Regions from separate parts of the Weizmannia sp. FSL K6-0777 genome, predicted to be linked through region 2. Evidence: riboswitches for the same ligand, from Rfam matches in the RefSeq annotation. Region 2 holds a riboswitch; each other region holds the start of a gene.
What was found. Region 2 has a riboswitch for S-adenosylmethionine ahead of NST70_RS16770 (methionine ABC transporter ATP-binding protein). Riboswitches for the same ligand answer to the same signal wherever they lie in the genome.

Region 1 (4,765 bases), 1.2 Mb from region 2:
AAGGGCCGGCCTTCCGCATTTGCTTGAAAAAGGAGGAGAAGTCCAAAGATGGAAACGGACTACAAAAAAGCTTGCGGCGCATATGCCGTCATTTTTGATGCGAAAAAAGAAAAAGTCGGGGTGGTGCCATCGGGCAGCGGCTACAGGCTGCCGGGTGGGGAAATCAGCCGCGGGGAGTCTGAACTTGCCTGCCTGATGCGGACAGTCGGCGCGGAACTTGAAATCGCGGGCTTTTTAGGCAAAGCGGCACAGGAAACGGGCGCGCGGTCCATGGATGAAGGCCTGTTTTATTTAGGAAAATGGGAACAGCCCCGCAAAGGAAGCCATAACTTGGAATGGCTCAACCTTCACGAGGCTGTGGAAAAAATGGCCGGTGCCCACCATCAATGGGCAGTGCAGGAAGGAATCAGCGCCGTCCAGACAAGCACCTGGTTTTAACTGGGTTTCCGCTTTTGCTTAAATGAGCAGACCCTTGGTACTCGCCGTAACCTTTTGGGTTGCTGCAGCGTTTCCGCTTTTACAGAAATGAGCATACCACAATTTAATTGGAGTCTCATTTTAATTTAAAATGCGGGCTCCCGTTTATGCTTATATAAGCGGGCCGCCGAGTTTTTCAATGTCATCCGGCACCGAAAATTGCCGGAAATTTTCTTTGAACCGGGCTGCAAGTTCGAACGCTTTTTCACGGTAAGCCTGCTTGTCCGTCCATGTATCTGCCGGATAAAGGACGTCATCTGACACCCCTTCAATATGAACCGGGATGTGTAGCCCGAAAATATCATCCTGCCGTGTTTCGGTATCTTTCAGTTTGCCGTTTATCGCAGCCCGGACCATGGCCCGCGTATCGCTTAATTTCATGCGGGAACCGGTTCCGTACGGGCCGCCTGTCCAGCCGGTATTGACAAGAAATACCTGGACGTTGTGCCTGTCAACTTTCTCGCCGAGCATTTCCGCATAAACGGCGGGCTCAAGCGGCAAAAACGGCGCGCCGAAGCAAGTGGAGAACACGGCTTCCGGGCGCGTGACGCCGCGTTCGGTACCGGCCAGTTTAGAAGTGTAACCGCTTAAGAAATGGTACATGGCCTGCTCTTTTGTCAGCCTGCTGATCGGCGGCAGGACACCGGATGCATCGGCCGTCAGGAATATAATGGTTGACGGATGGCCGGCCATGCCGGAGCGGGCAATATTGCCGATGTTTTCAATCGGGTAAGCAGCCCTTGTATTTTCCGTCAGTGCATTGTTGTCATATTGCGGTTTGCGGGACACCGGATCTACGACCACATTTTCAAGTACGGTCCCAAAACGGATCGCCTGGTAAATTTGTGGTTCTTTTTCTTCCGTAAGCCCGATGCACTTTGCATAGCATCCGCCTTCAATATTGAAGACACCGCTGTCGGACCAGCCGTGCTCATCGTCCCCTATAAGTGCGCGCTCCGGATCGGCGGAAAGCGTCGTTTTCCCGGTCCCGGACAAGCCGAAAAACAGGGCCGTATCGCCGTTTTTCCCAGTATTGGCGGAGCAGTGCATGGGAAGGATGCCTTTTTGCGGCAGCAAGTAATTCATGATGGAAAAAATGCTTTTTTTCATTTCGCCTGCATATTCCGTCCCGCCGATCAAAATTATCCGGCGTTCAAGTGAAATCATGATGAACGCTTCGGAATGCGTGCCGTCAAGCGCCGGGTCTGCCTTAAACAGCGGCGCGGAAAGAATCGTAAATTGCGCATCGTGTTGATAGAGCTCCTCCGCATCCGGCCGGATAAACAATTGATGCGCGAATAAATTATGCCAGGCGAACTCATTCACGGTCTGGATCGGAAGGCGGCTTTTTGGATCGGCACCCGCAAAACCTTTAAACACAAAAATTTCGTCTTTCCCTTTTAAATGCCGGACCATTTTTTCATAAAGCCTGTTGAACACGCCGGGAGAAACCGGCTGGTTGATTTTGCCCCAGTCGACACGGTCTTTTGATTCGGAGTCGACGACAATAAATTTATCTTTCGGTGACCTTCCTGTATATTTTCCTGTTGCAGCAGAAATGGCCCCTTCCGTTGTCAGTACAGCTTCTTTCCGTTCGATAATTTTTTCCATTAATTGTGGCACGGAAAGCTGCATGCGTACGTTTTCCCCCGACAACAAAAACTTTAAATCGTCAGAAGCGCCAATCAGATCCATTTTCATAAACCGCCCCTTTGAATAACTTATTTCACTTTAAACGATATCAGTATAACATATTCATCCGTTTATTACATACTTTTTTCCGGGAAAAATGCAGAGGACAAAGGGGAGAAGGGCGAAAAAATCATTGACAGCGCCTGCTAAATTGCGTATGATTTTACTTTGAACGGATACTCTTATCCCGAGCTGGTGGAGGGACGGGCCCGATGAAACCCAGCAACCCGCCTCTGGAACAGGCAATGCGCTCGCAACGCAGCTGCCGCTTGACTTCCAGGCAAAGGTGCTAACCTGCAGCAAGGATTGTTTCCTTGAACGATAAGAGTGAAAGGCGCGATTGATTGAAGTCAAAACCTTTCCACTCATGATGAATGGGGAAGGTTTTTATTTTTGGCTTTGTACATGAAATGAATCGAGTTTAGGGTATGAGTACCGTTTCCAATATGTAACCATATAAGGAGGAAAAGCGGATGTTAAAAGGACGGCATTTGTTCACATCGGAATCGGTGACGGAAGGCCATCCGGACAAAATTTGCGACCAGATTTCCGATGCCATTTTGGATGCCATTTTAGAAAAAGACCCGAATGCCCGCGTTGCCTGTGAAACTTCCGTCACAACAGGGCTCGTGCTTGTCACGGGGGAAATTTCCACCAATACATATGTGGATATTCCGAAAGTGGTGCGCAAGACCATTAAAGAGATCGGCTATACGCGCGCGAAATACGGGTTTGATGCGGAAACATGCGCTGTGCTGACATCGATTGACGAACAGTCCGAAGATATTGCGCGCGGCGTTAACCAGGCTTTGGAAGCCCGCGAAGGCGGGATGAGCGACGAAGAGATTGAGGCAATCGGAGCCGGCGACCAGGGCCTGATGTTCGGGTTTGCCTGCAATGAGACAGAAGAGCTGATGCCGCTTCCCATTTCGCTTGCCCACAAGCTTGCCCGCCGTCTTGCTGAACTCCGCAAACAAGAAGTGATCCCGTATTTGCGCCCGGATGCGAAGACACAGGTGACAGTTGAATATGACGAGAACAACCAGCCTGCCCGCATTGATACGATTGTCATTTCAACGCAGCATGATCCTGACACAAGCGCCGGACAAATCCAGGAAGATATGAAAAAATACGTCATTGAACCGGTTGTGCCGGCACACTTGCTCGATGCGGATACAAAGTATTTGATTAATCCGACCGGCCGCTTTGTTATCGGCGGCCCTCAAGGGGATGCGGGGCTGACCGGCCGCAAAATCATTGTCGACACGTACGGCGGCTATGCACGTCACGGCGGCGGCGCATTTTCCGGGAAAGACCCGACGAAAGTGGACCGTTCCGCTGCTTATGCCGCCCGCTATGTTGCGAAAAATATTGTTGCGGCAGGCCTTGCGGAAAAATGCGAGGTACAGCTTGCGTATGCGATCGGGGTGGCGAAGCCCGTTTCTATTTCCATCGATACGTTTGGGACCGGAAAAGTGCCGGAAAAAGTGCTGATCGAGGCGGTCGAAGCTCATTTTGACCTGCGCCCGGCCGGCATTATCAAAATGCTCGACTTGCGCCGTCCGATTTACAGGCAGATCGCTGCGTACGGGCATTTCGGCCGCGATGATTTGGATGTGCCTTGGGAAAAAACGGACAAAGCCGGGGCGTTGAACGAATTCGCCCGCAATCATATCGGAAAATAATATGAAAAAGAGCGCGCCTGGTATACAGGCCGCTCTTTTTCATAAAACGGCGGGAATAAGGAATCCTGTTTGCCTCATTTTTAACAAAAACCCTGCAAACTGGCGGAAAACATGCTAAACTATATTACATGTGCAGAATTTGGCCGTCAAATTTTGGCGGAAATGCATTTGTTTTTTAAAGAAATAAATTTACAATAGAGTATATCGAAATGAAGTAGGTGACTTTTTACATGTGCGGATTTATTGGCTGCGTCCATGACCATCCCGTTACATTATCAGACGAAGACAGGCAACAGTTTAAACAGATGAATCATATGATTGAGCACCGCGGCCCGGATGATGAAGGCTTTTATGAAGACGAGCATATCCAGTTCGGTTTCAGGCGCCTGAGCATTATCGATATCGAGGCGGGGCACCAGCCTTTAACATACGAAAACGAACGGTACTGGATTATTTTTAATGGCGAAATTTATAACTATGTGGAATTGCGTGAAGAACTGCTAAAAGAAGGGATGACATTCGAAACGAATTCGGATACGGAAGTCATTCTTGCCATGTACAGCCGTTACGGCGAAAAAGCAATCGGACGTCTGCGCGGGATGTTCGGGTTTGCGATCTGGGATAAGCAGGAACAAACGCTTTGCGGCGCGCGTGACCCGTTCGGCATTAAACCGTTCTTCTATTATGAAGACGGCGATAAAATGTATTTCGGTTCTGAAAAGAAAAGCATTTTGCTTGCCATGGAAAAACCAGAACTGAATTATGATGCTGTCCAATATTATTTAACCTACCAATTTGTGCCCGAACCTTTCACCATGACAAAAGACATCCGGAAACTTGAACCGGGCCATTATTTTGTGAAAAAAATTGGCAAACCGATGGAAATCAAACGATATTGGAAAGCATCCTTC
Region 2 (4,765 bases):
TCAGATTGCGTTGTTTGATAAAATCATCGAAATAAACAACCGTCTGGAACGCGTTAATATCAATTTCCCCGTCGCTTAATGCGAGGTTCGGCTGAACATAGTCGTCAAAGCGGACAATCTTAATATTAATATTTTTCTTTTTCGCGAGTTTCTGGATTAAATTCCATGTCGGCACTTCAGAAGTGGTTGTCCCGACTTTGATTGTTTTTGTGCTTGTACTGCTCGAATTGTTTTTGGCCCCGCATCCTGCCAAAACCAGGATGAGCCCCAATAATAGAATCGCAAATTTTTTCATCGCTGCTAAGTCCCCCTGAATTGAATTTTTTATAAAAAAGGTGTAACCCTTTTTCCCAATATTATTTTCTCCGGATTTTTTTGGAGAGAAAGTTGCCCAATGTCTGGACAAGCTGGGTGAAAATGACCAGCGTGATAACGGTAACGATCATGACGCCTGTCTGAAACTGGTTGTACCCGTACGTGATCGCCAAATCCCCGATCCCGCCGGCACCGACCGCGCCCGCCATCGCGGAAGCCCCAATCAGCCCGATGGTGGCAATCGTTAAATTGAGCACCATGGATGCCTTTGCTTCCGGAAGCAAAAACCGCCAAATAATCTGCCAGTTCGTCGCCCCCATTGACTGCGCAAGTTCGATTGTCCCTTTGTCGACTTCAAGCAGTGAACTTTCAATGAGCCTCCCGATGTAAAAAGCAGTGTACAACACAAGCGGCACAATCGCTGCGGTTGTTCCGATCGCTGTCCCGACAACCCAGCGCGTAAACGGAATGATCGCGACAACGAGAATAATAAACGGGATCGACCGAAAAATATTGATAATCACATTTAAAATATTAAAAATCCATTTGTTTTCCCATATGCCGTTTTCCCGGGTAATAACGAGAATGACGCCAACCGGGATGCCGATGATGATGGAAATGAGTAATGATACAGCCACCATATACAGCGTCTGGCCCATTGCCGTGAAAAATTGCGGCCAAAACCATGACCAATCAAATGCCATTTTTCTCCACCTCCCGAATGATCGCTTCGTGATCGTTGATGTACTGAATGGCCCGCTTCATTTCTTCCGGGTCGCCTTTCAATTCGACAAGCAGGTTGCCAAAAGGGATTCCCTGAAGTTCGGTGATCATGCCATGAAGCACATTCAGGTCGATTGAAAATTGTTTTGCTGTATTGGATAACAGCGGCATATTGGTGGAAGCTCCCTTAAACAGAATCCGGTAAATGCCGTGCGGGTTGTCTTTGCTGCTTTCATCGATCAGTTTTTGCACCGATGGCGGAATCGAATCATTCAGCACAGTTTTCACAAAGCTTCTCGCAATTTGCGTTTTCGGTTCTGTGAAAAGGTCGATTACAGGGCCCTGCTCCACAATTTTTCCGCCGTCCAGCACCGCCACTTTATCACAAATATCACGAATGACATTCATTTCGTGGGTAATCATCAGGATCGTAATGCCCAGCTCGTCCCGGACTTTCCGCAAAAGGTCCAACACGGCTTCGGTCGTATTCGGGTCAAGGGCAGACGTTGCCTCGTCACAAAGCAAGATGTCCGGATCTGTCGCAAGGGCTCTTGCAATACCGACCCTTTGTTTCTGGCCGCCTGACAACTGGTCAGGGTAGTGATGCATTCTCTCTTCCAGCCCGACAAAAGACAATAATTCTGCCACTTTTGCCTTTATTTCTTCCTTCGGGCGATGTTCCAGCACAAGCGGCATGGCCACATTTTGAAAAATCGTCTTTGACTGAAGCAGATTGAACTGCTGGAAAATCATGCCGATTTTTTTTCGCTCTTGACGTAGCTTGGCAGGCGGCAGGCGCACAAGGTCGACCCCGTTAACGAGCACTTTCCCGGAAGTCGGCCGCTCGAGCAGATTGACGCACCGAATCAGTGTGCTTTTCCCGGCACCACTGTAACCAACCACCCCGAAGATTTCCCCTTTTTCAACACGCAGGTTGATGCCTTTTAACGCTTCAACCTTTTTGTCCTTCCCTTTTCCGTATACCTTATGAATATCTTCTAATACCAGCATGTTGAAAACTCCTTCTGTTCCTTTTGGCAAAAAAAAACCTTCTTTCATTCGAAAGAGGTTTGCCGGTCAAGTGACTTATCTCTCAGAATGAACCATTCTGCAGGAATTAGCACCTTTCAAAAAAAGATTTGAAGGTTGCTGGACGTCATCGGGCCTGTCCCTCAGTCTCTCTGGATAAGTTATTCATTTGTTATATTTAAATATTAGTGGACGGCTCGGGATTTGTCAATTCATTATTTTATATTTTTTTGTTTTTCAATCGTCAGACAACTTGAAACAATGCCCGGTTTCCGCGCCACTCCACGTGAATTTCATGCTCAAAAAAGCGGGAAAGCACTTGTTTTTCAATCATCTCGGAAGTCCGGCCCTGCCGGAAAACTTCCCCGTTTCTGATCAGCAATGTTTTTTGGAAAGCGGGAGAAATTTCTTCCGGATGGTGCGTGACATATACAAGCGTCGGTCCGTTCTTATCTTTCGCCAGCTCTTCCACACTTTCTAGCAAAATTTCCCGGGCAAACAAATCCAGCCCGTTGCAAGGCTCGTCCAAAATTAAGATGCGCGGTTCCGCCATTAACGCGCGCGCAATTAAAAGCTTCTGCCGCTCTCCTTGCGAACAATGTTCATAAGCACGGCTAAAAAGGGAAGCACAATGCAATTGTTCCATCAAGCGCAGGGCTTTCTCTTCGTCTTGTGCATCCACCGCTTCATACAGCCCGATGGATGCATATTTGCCGCTGATGACCACATCGCGTGCAAGTTGGGTGCGCGGTATCCTTTCCTGGATGGAGGAGCTGACCCAGCCGATTGATTTCCGCAGTTCCGGCAGGCTTGTTTTTCCGAACGCTTTCCCGAGCACCTTGATGCTCCCCTTTGTCGGCCAAATATACCCGTTGATCATATTGAGCAAAGTGGTTTTGCCGGAACCGTTTAAGCCGAGGACAGCCCAATGCTCCCCTTTTTTGACCGTCCAGTGAATGTCCGAGAGCAGTTTTTTGCCGTCGCGCATCAGGCTCACACCGGCAACTTCGATTATATTTTCCATCTGTGCCATCCCCTTACATTTCGTACAAGTTTTAGACACACAGGGGTTCACCCTGCGCACTTCATTTATTCATGCTGGCGAGAAAATCCCCGAGCAGGTCTTCCGCATCTTCTTCTTTTTCCGGCGCTCCCGTTTCGGGCGGTGCCGGTTCGGCGGCGGCAGTTCTCCAGTCGAATGCATCAAGATCATCCGATCCAGGCGGCTCACCACCGGATCGAACCGGTTTCCCGTCCGCTTCTTCGCTGGTTTGCGGCAATTCGTCTTCCTGTAAAAAAAGCGTCTCATCCATAGATACAGGTTGTTTCGAAAGGGCCGCAAAGAGCGAAGTCGCCCGGAGTGGATCCTGAATCAGTTCGTAAACAATGCTGCCGAGCATCGCTTCCGAATGTTCATGCTTCAGCCAGTCATGTTGCACTTTTGTCAGTTTGCGCGGCAGCGGGATTGTAATGGTTTCTTTGTCCTTTACGAGCGACTGGTTAACACCTTGTATCACATATCCGGCTATTTTGGCGGAGAAGTTCCGTTTCTCTTTTTCTTTTAACTTTGACAGTTCTTTTAAAATATGATCGGGCGTATCCTGGGGGATCCGGAACGCAATCGTCTGGCCCCGCTTCATCCCGCTTTGTTTTTCCATATTTTTTCACCTTATTTGGATTCGACCGGTTTCTTTCCTTTGTCTTCCGGTTTATTGTTTTTCCTCACATAATCCGAAATTAATTTGTAGTAAGCATTGGCCATCATCCAGATGCTCTCTTTTTCATCTTCAAAGAAATCAATATTGTAGCCGTCAAGGCTGTTGTTCAGCGTTTTTAAGTAATCTTTCAGGACAACAGAACCGCCGCCGACAAAATAGCAAATCTCTGTTTGTGAGTTTTTCTGCCACACGTTCCGGAGCAGGCGGTATTGTTTCTTTGCAAGGTCAAACAAGATACGGTCTGTAATGTCGTGCACGCTTGTCCGGCTGCCTTTTACCATAATATGGTTGCGGTCATGCTTTTTCGTGATAATATCGACCACATCACGGCGGCTGTCCAATTCGACCCCGTATTTGACGCGGATTTCTTCACGGATCTGTTCAAGCGCTTCTGATACGCCTAGATTAAATCCCTGCGCCCGGTCATCATCGACTGTCCTGTTTTTGATCACGGCGATATCCGTTGAGAGGCCGCCGATATCCTGGATTAAAATGCGTTTGTCAATCAATTCGCGGTTAATAATGTTTAAATCGTTATCCATGACAAGATTGATAAAAGCGGCAAAGCCTTCCGGATACACTTTGATTTCGTCAAATTTCAGATTGACTTTCAACCCCTGATATTTCGGTGTGACAAGAAATTCCACCTGGTGGACGGATCCAAGCAGCTGCGAGCGGTAGCCCGCATCTTTTCCCTCTTTTACTTCGCGGAGCGGCAGGCCTGTCCCAAGCGTGTAATTGGCATCAATGACATTCTGGTTGCGGGTAAAAACTTTGGCGTTTTCCTCCCTTACTGCGTCAAGCGCAAGGCTTGTAAAAAGCAGGACGAGGGTCTGATCCTCTTCCGACTTGCTGCTTCCCGGGTCAAGTTCGGTTGCATTATCGCTTTTGGTTGCGAGATCCCCGACACGGTAAATCACGTTATTTTCCTTTAAAGCAGGGGAGTGGACTTTTACATGGATGCCTTCAAGCGGATCTTT
Region 3 (4,765 bases), 980 kb from region 2:
CTTTTGGTGCTATTATTCCTGCCGATTGCCGGCTTTATCCTGTATTTGGTATTCGGGCAAAATTTAAGCCGCCGGAAAATTTTTGACTGGAAGGTACAGGAGAAGATCGGCATTAAGGAAATTTCCCAGCAGCAAATTGAACTGCTGCGCGAAAACCGGTTCCCGTTTCATGATGAGCGGACAATCCAGTACAAGGATCTCGTTTATATGCTGCTGATGAATGACGGGGCGATTCTTTCCCAGGACAATCACGTCGATATCTTTACAGATGGCAGGAAAAAATTCGAGGCTTTATTTGAAGACATCCGGAATGCAAAAGACAGTATTCATCTTGTATATTATATTTTCCGGAATGACCGCCTCGGCCAGGAATTGATTGAACTGCTGTCGCAAAAAGCAAAAGAAGGTGTAAAGGTGCGGCTGCTTTATGATGATATGGGGTCGCGAATGCTGTTCCGCCGCAAATTTTTCCGGCCGCTTGTTGTTGCTGGTGGGGAAGTGGCGTCCTTTTTTCCTGCCCGGATCCCGCTCGTCAATTTGCGCGTCAATTTCAGGAATCACCGGAAATTGGCGATTATTGATGGGCAGATCGGATATATCGGCGGTTTTAACGTTGGGGATGAGTATCTTGGTCTGAATAAGAAATTCGGTTACTGGCGGGATACGCATCTACGGATTGTAGGGAGTGCTGTTTATGCCATGCAGACTCGCTTTATTTTGGACTGGAATCAGGCGTCACCGCACGATGTAAGAGATGAAGAACGTTATTTCCCGGTCATCCCATCGCAGGGTGAAACCGATATCCAAATCGTCTCAAGCGGCCCCGATTCTGAATGGGAGCAGATTAAAAACAGCTATATTAAAATGATCAATTCCGCCAAAAAATATATTTATTTACAAACACCATATTTTATTCCGGATGACAGCCTCCTGAATGCGCTGACGCTTGCCGCCTTATCCGGAGTGGATGTTCGGATTATGATTCCAAATAAACCGGATCATATGTTTGTCTACTGGGCGACGCTTTCCAACATCGGCCAGCTGTTAAAAACGGGCGTCAAAGTGTACATTTATCAAAAAGGGTTCATCCATGCGAAAATGATTGTCGTAGACGGGAAAATTGCTTCCGTTGGGACGGCCAATATCGATGTGCGCAGTTTCCGTCTCAATTTTGAAGTGAACGCCTTGCTGTACGACCGTGAGCTTTCCGGCACACTTGCCGGCGTTTTCCGGGACGATATGGCCGAATCAACCGAATTAACGCTCCATGATTACCAGAACCGGCCGCTTTATGTGCGGTTTAAAGAGTCCATTTCCCGGCTATTGTCGCCAATATTGTAGAAGAAAAAGAAAATTTTTTCAAAAAAAGGTTGACGGTTTGCCATTGGTCTTCTATAATCTTAAACAATAAGTCATTCAAAATTGAATTATGAAAAGAAACTCTTATCGAGAGCGGCGGAGGGACTAGGCCCTGCGAAGCCCGGCAACCTTCAGGCATTTGCCTGAAAAGGTGCTAATTCCTACAGACATGCGTCTGAAAGATAAGGGAGGAACTTACATACATTGTAACCCTCTTCCCTTACGAAGAGGGTTTTTTCACTTCCTCTTCCATCTTTCACGGAAAAATTTTAAAAAATCAGGAGGCTTTAAAATGACACAACCATCATTACAACCGGAAACTTTATTGCTGCACGGCGGCCAGGAACCGGACCCGGCGACAGGATCGCGCGCCGTACCGGTATACCGGACGACTTCTTACGTTTTTCCGGATACAGAACATGCAGAGGGCGTCTTCAATTTATCAAAAGAAGGTTTCATTTATTCCCGTCTCGGCAATCCGACTGTGGATGTTTTTGAAAAACGTGTTGCTGCACTGGAAGGCGGAACAGCGGCTGTCGGTTTATCATCCGGCGCATCGGCCATTGCCTTTTCCATTTTGAACATCGTGCGTGCGGGTGATGACATCGTATCTGCCAGCAATCTTTACGGCGGCACCTATAATTTGTTTGCTGTGACATTGCCGAAATATGGCATTAACGTCAAGTTTGTGGATGGGTCCGACCCTGAAGCGTTCCGCCAGGCGATCACCCCGAAAACAAAAGCATTGTACGCGGAAATTATCGGCAACCCAAGCCTGCAGGTGCTCGACGTGGAAAAAGTGGCGGAAGTGGCCCATGAAAACGGTATTCCTTTGATTGTCGACAACACGTTTGCTTCTCCGTATGGCGCGAATCCGATCAAATGGGGCGCGGACGTGGTTGTCCATTCGGCGACAAAATGGATCGGCGGGCACGGAACGGCGATCGGCGGTGTTGCCGTTGACGGCGGGCGTTTTGACTGGAACACAGACAAATTTCCGGACTTTAGTGAACCGGATCCGAGCTACCACGGCTTGCGCTACGGCGTCGACACGGCACAGGCTGCGTTCGCCACAAAACTTCGTGTTCAGCTTTTGCGCGACTTCGGGCCGACTTTAAGTCCGGACAACGCCTTTTTATTCCTGCAAGGGCTTGAAACGCTGCATCTGCGTGTGGAAAGGCATAACGAAAATGCATTGAAAGTCGCGGAATTTCTGAAAAACCATCCAGATGTTGCATGGGTCAATTATCCGGGACTTGAAGACCATCCGTCCCATGAGCTGGCGCAAAAATATTTGAACGGCGGCTACGGCTCCATTGTCAACTTTGGTGTCAAAGGCGGCCGGGAAACAGGAAGGCGCGTGATCGACAATATTAAGCTGTGGTCGCATGTAGCGAATGTCGGCGACGCGAAATCGCTGATCATCCACCCAGCAACGACTACGCATTCGCAGCTGAGCGATGAAGAACTGGAAAAATCAGGGGTTACAGGCGATTTAATCCGCCTGTCTGTCGGGCTCGAAGCCGTTGAAGATTTGACAGCTGACCTGGATCAGGCCATTACAAAAGCAACAGCCGTTACAGCCCGGTAAAAGCGGGGAGCAGGCCCGGCAGATTCGTGCGAAGGTCGCCATGGCGAATGCCAACAGGCGATCCGGAAAACTTATACGAAACCGTTCTGGGCTGATCCCATTGAACAATGTTGCGGCCCGGACGGTCTGCATACCTGATCCAGATCGGGAGCTTATGGATACCGGCTGCACCGAATACTGTCGGACCGCTTGACCGTTTTAAATGAACAAAACGCTTCAGAGGCGAAAGACGCTATATATAGGGAGGTTTTTGGATAAATGAGGGTGATTAAAGCAGCGCTGCTCGGCTTTGGAACGGTCGGCCAGGGCGTGTACGAAGCGGTCCGGACCCACCGCGAGCAGCTGAAAGAAAAGCTGCATGCCGAGGTAGAGATTGCAGCGGTTCTGATCAAAAACCCCCGAAAAAAGCGGAACATTGACAGTTCTGTGCTCGTCACGACGGACTTCCGGGAAATTCTCGCTATTCCCGATCTTGAAGTCGTGTTTGAAGCGATTGTCGGGGAAGAACCAGGCTTTTCCTACTGTTTACAAGCGATTGAAAAAGGCTGCCACGTCATTACTGCCAATAAAGTCATGTTTGCACGATATGGGAATGTGCTGCTTGAAAAAGCGAAAGAAAAAGGCGTGTTTGTCGGTTACGAAGCGACAACCGCAGGCGGCATCCCTGTGATTCGGACGATTTCCCAGCAGCTTCAGGTCAATGACATCCAGCGTGTACAGGCGATTTTAAACGGCACATCCAATTTTGTTTTATCGGAAATGCGTGAAAAACATCTTCCATTTGAAGAAGCGTTGGAAATCGCCAGGCAGCACGGCTATGCAGAAGCTGACCCGGGCAATGATGTAAAAGGGCAGGACGCCTTTTGTAAGTTGATGATCCTGAGCCGGCTCGTATTCGGAACCCAGCCGAACTGGGAGAAAGTAGAAGTTGAAGGGATAGGCGGCCTCTCGCTTGCGGATATTGAAAGAGCGGATCGGAAGGGACTCCGTTATAAGCATATTGCGGACATATACCGTGATGGCAGGACGCTGAAAGCATCCGTTAAGCCTGTCCTCGTCCCTCCCGAACACGCCCTTTATGCGGTGGAAGGCGTCAACAATGCCGTCACGATTTACGGCAGCCTGATCGGAAAAATTACCCTTACAGGTCCGGGTGCCGGGAAATTTCCGACGGCAAGCGCCATGATTGAAGACTTTGCGGCGGGTTACCGGCCCGTTTTGCAATTGGACGCCGTTTCGTGATCCGGTTTTTCCGGATAAGGAAACGTATATTTTTTGCGATGCTAAGATACCATTTTAGCGAGGGGGGAGAACCCCTCAACCTCTTTACGGCTTCTTCCGTTTTCGCTTTCCCGGCTTAGCGGAAGAGGCTTCTTTTTTTACCTGTTGTGAATCCAGTGGTTGGTGGCTCCATCCGCAGTTCATGCCGTTTCGTGAACCGCATGAACATGGCGGGATCGCGTATCCCCTAAAGAAACCGGAGCCCTTTTTAGCTTCACGGTAGCCCGTATTGCACCTTGTGCGGGACTTTCGCCGTCTTTTTCCGCTTCCCGGCATATGCCCCCCGGCTTGTACATATATTGAATTATCGAGATGAAGAACCCCGCTTTTGGCGGCGCTTCTTGTACAAGGAGGGCATCACCATGAAACGAAAATGGCTGGCGCTTGCGATTTCGGGATCGCTGCTTGCCGGTGCAGGCGGCGGCTATACGGCAGGCCAATGGTTTTCACAAAAGGACAAGGCAGCCCCCACCCGCCAGGAAACAACCGGTGGGACAAGCAATATGCCGGATCTCACAAAAATTGCCCAGGCAT

Region 1: it holds a riboswitch for S-adenosylmethionine, as region 2 does, so the genes downstream of both, metK (methionine adenosyltransferase) here and NST70_RS16770 (methionine ABC transporter ATP-binding protein) in region 2, are expected to answer to the same signal.
Region 3: it holds a riboswitch for S-adenosylmethionine, as region 2 does, so the genes downstream of both, NST70_RS04005 (O-acetylhomoserine aminocarboxypropyltransferase/cysteine synthase family protein) here and NST70_RS16770 (methionine ABC transporter ATP-binding protein) in region 2, are expected to answer to the same signal.

The regions. Positions count from the first base shown of each region.
Region 1 is NZ_CP151971.1:2,347,805-2,352,569, reverse strand. Features, by position in the region: gene NST70_RS11225 (DNA mismatch repair protein MutT) at 49-438, shown strand; gene pckA (phosphoenolpyruvate carboxykinase (ATP)) at 589-2,178, opposite strand; SAM riboswitch class I at 2,349-2,497, shown strand; gene metK (methionine adenosyltransferase) at 2,643-3,854, shown strand; gene asnB (asparagine synthase (glutamine-hydrolyzing)) at 4,085-4,765, shown strand, end outside.
Region 2 is NZ_CP151971.1:3,500,009-3,504,773, forward strand. Features, by position in the region: gene NST70_RS16760 (MetQ/NlpA family ABC transporter substrate-binding protein) at 1-295, opposite strand, end outside; gene NST70_RS16765 (methionine ABC transporter permease) at 357-1,019, opposite strand; gene NST70_RS16770 (methionine ABC transporter ATP-binding protein) at 1,009-2,049, opposite strand; SAM riboswitch class I at 2,122-2,230, opposite strand; gene NST70_RS16775 (ABC transporter ATP-binding protein) at 2,312-3,091, opposite strand; gene NST70_RS16780 (hypothetical protein) at 3,153-3,725, opposite strand; gene NST70_RS16785 (ParM/StbA family protein) at 3,737-4,765, opposite strand, start outside.
Region 3 is NZ_CP151971.1:893,104-897,868, forward strand. Features, by position in the region: gene cls (cardiolipin synthase) at 1-1,341, shown strand, start outside; SAM riboswitch class I at 1,441-1,548, shown strand; gene NST70_RS04005 (O-acetylhomoserine aminocarboxypropyltransferase/cysteine synthase family protein) at 1,652-2,950, shown strand; gene NST70_RS04010 (homoserine dehydrogenase) at 3,209-4,192, shown strand; gene NST70_RS04015 (S41 family peptidase) at 4,594-4,765, shown strand, end outside.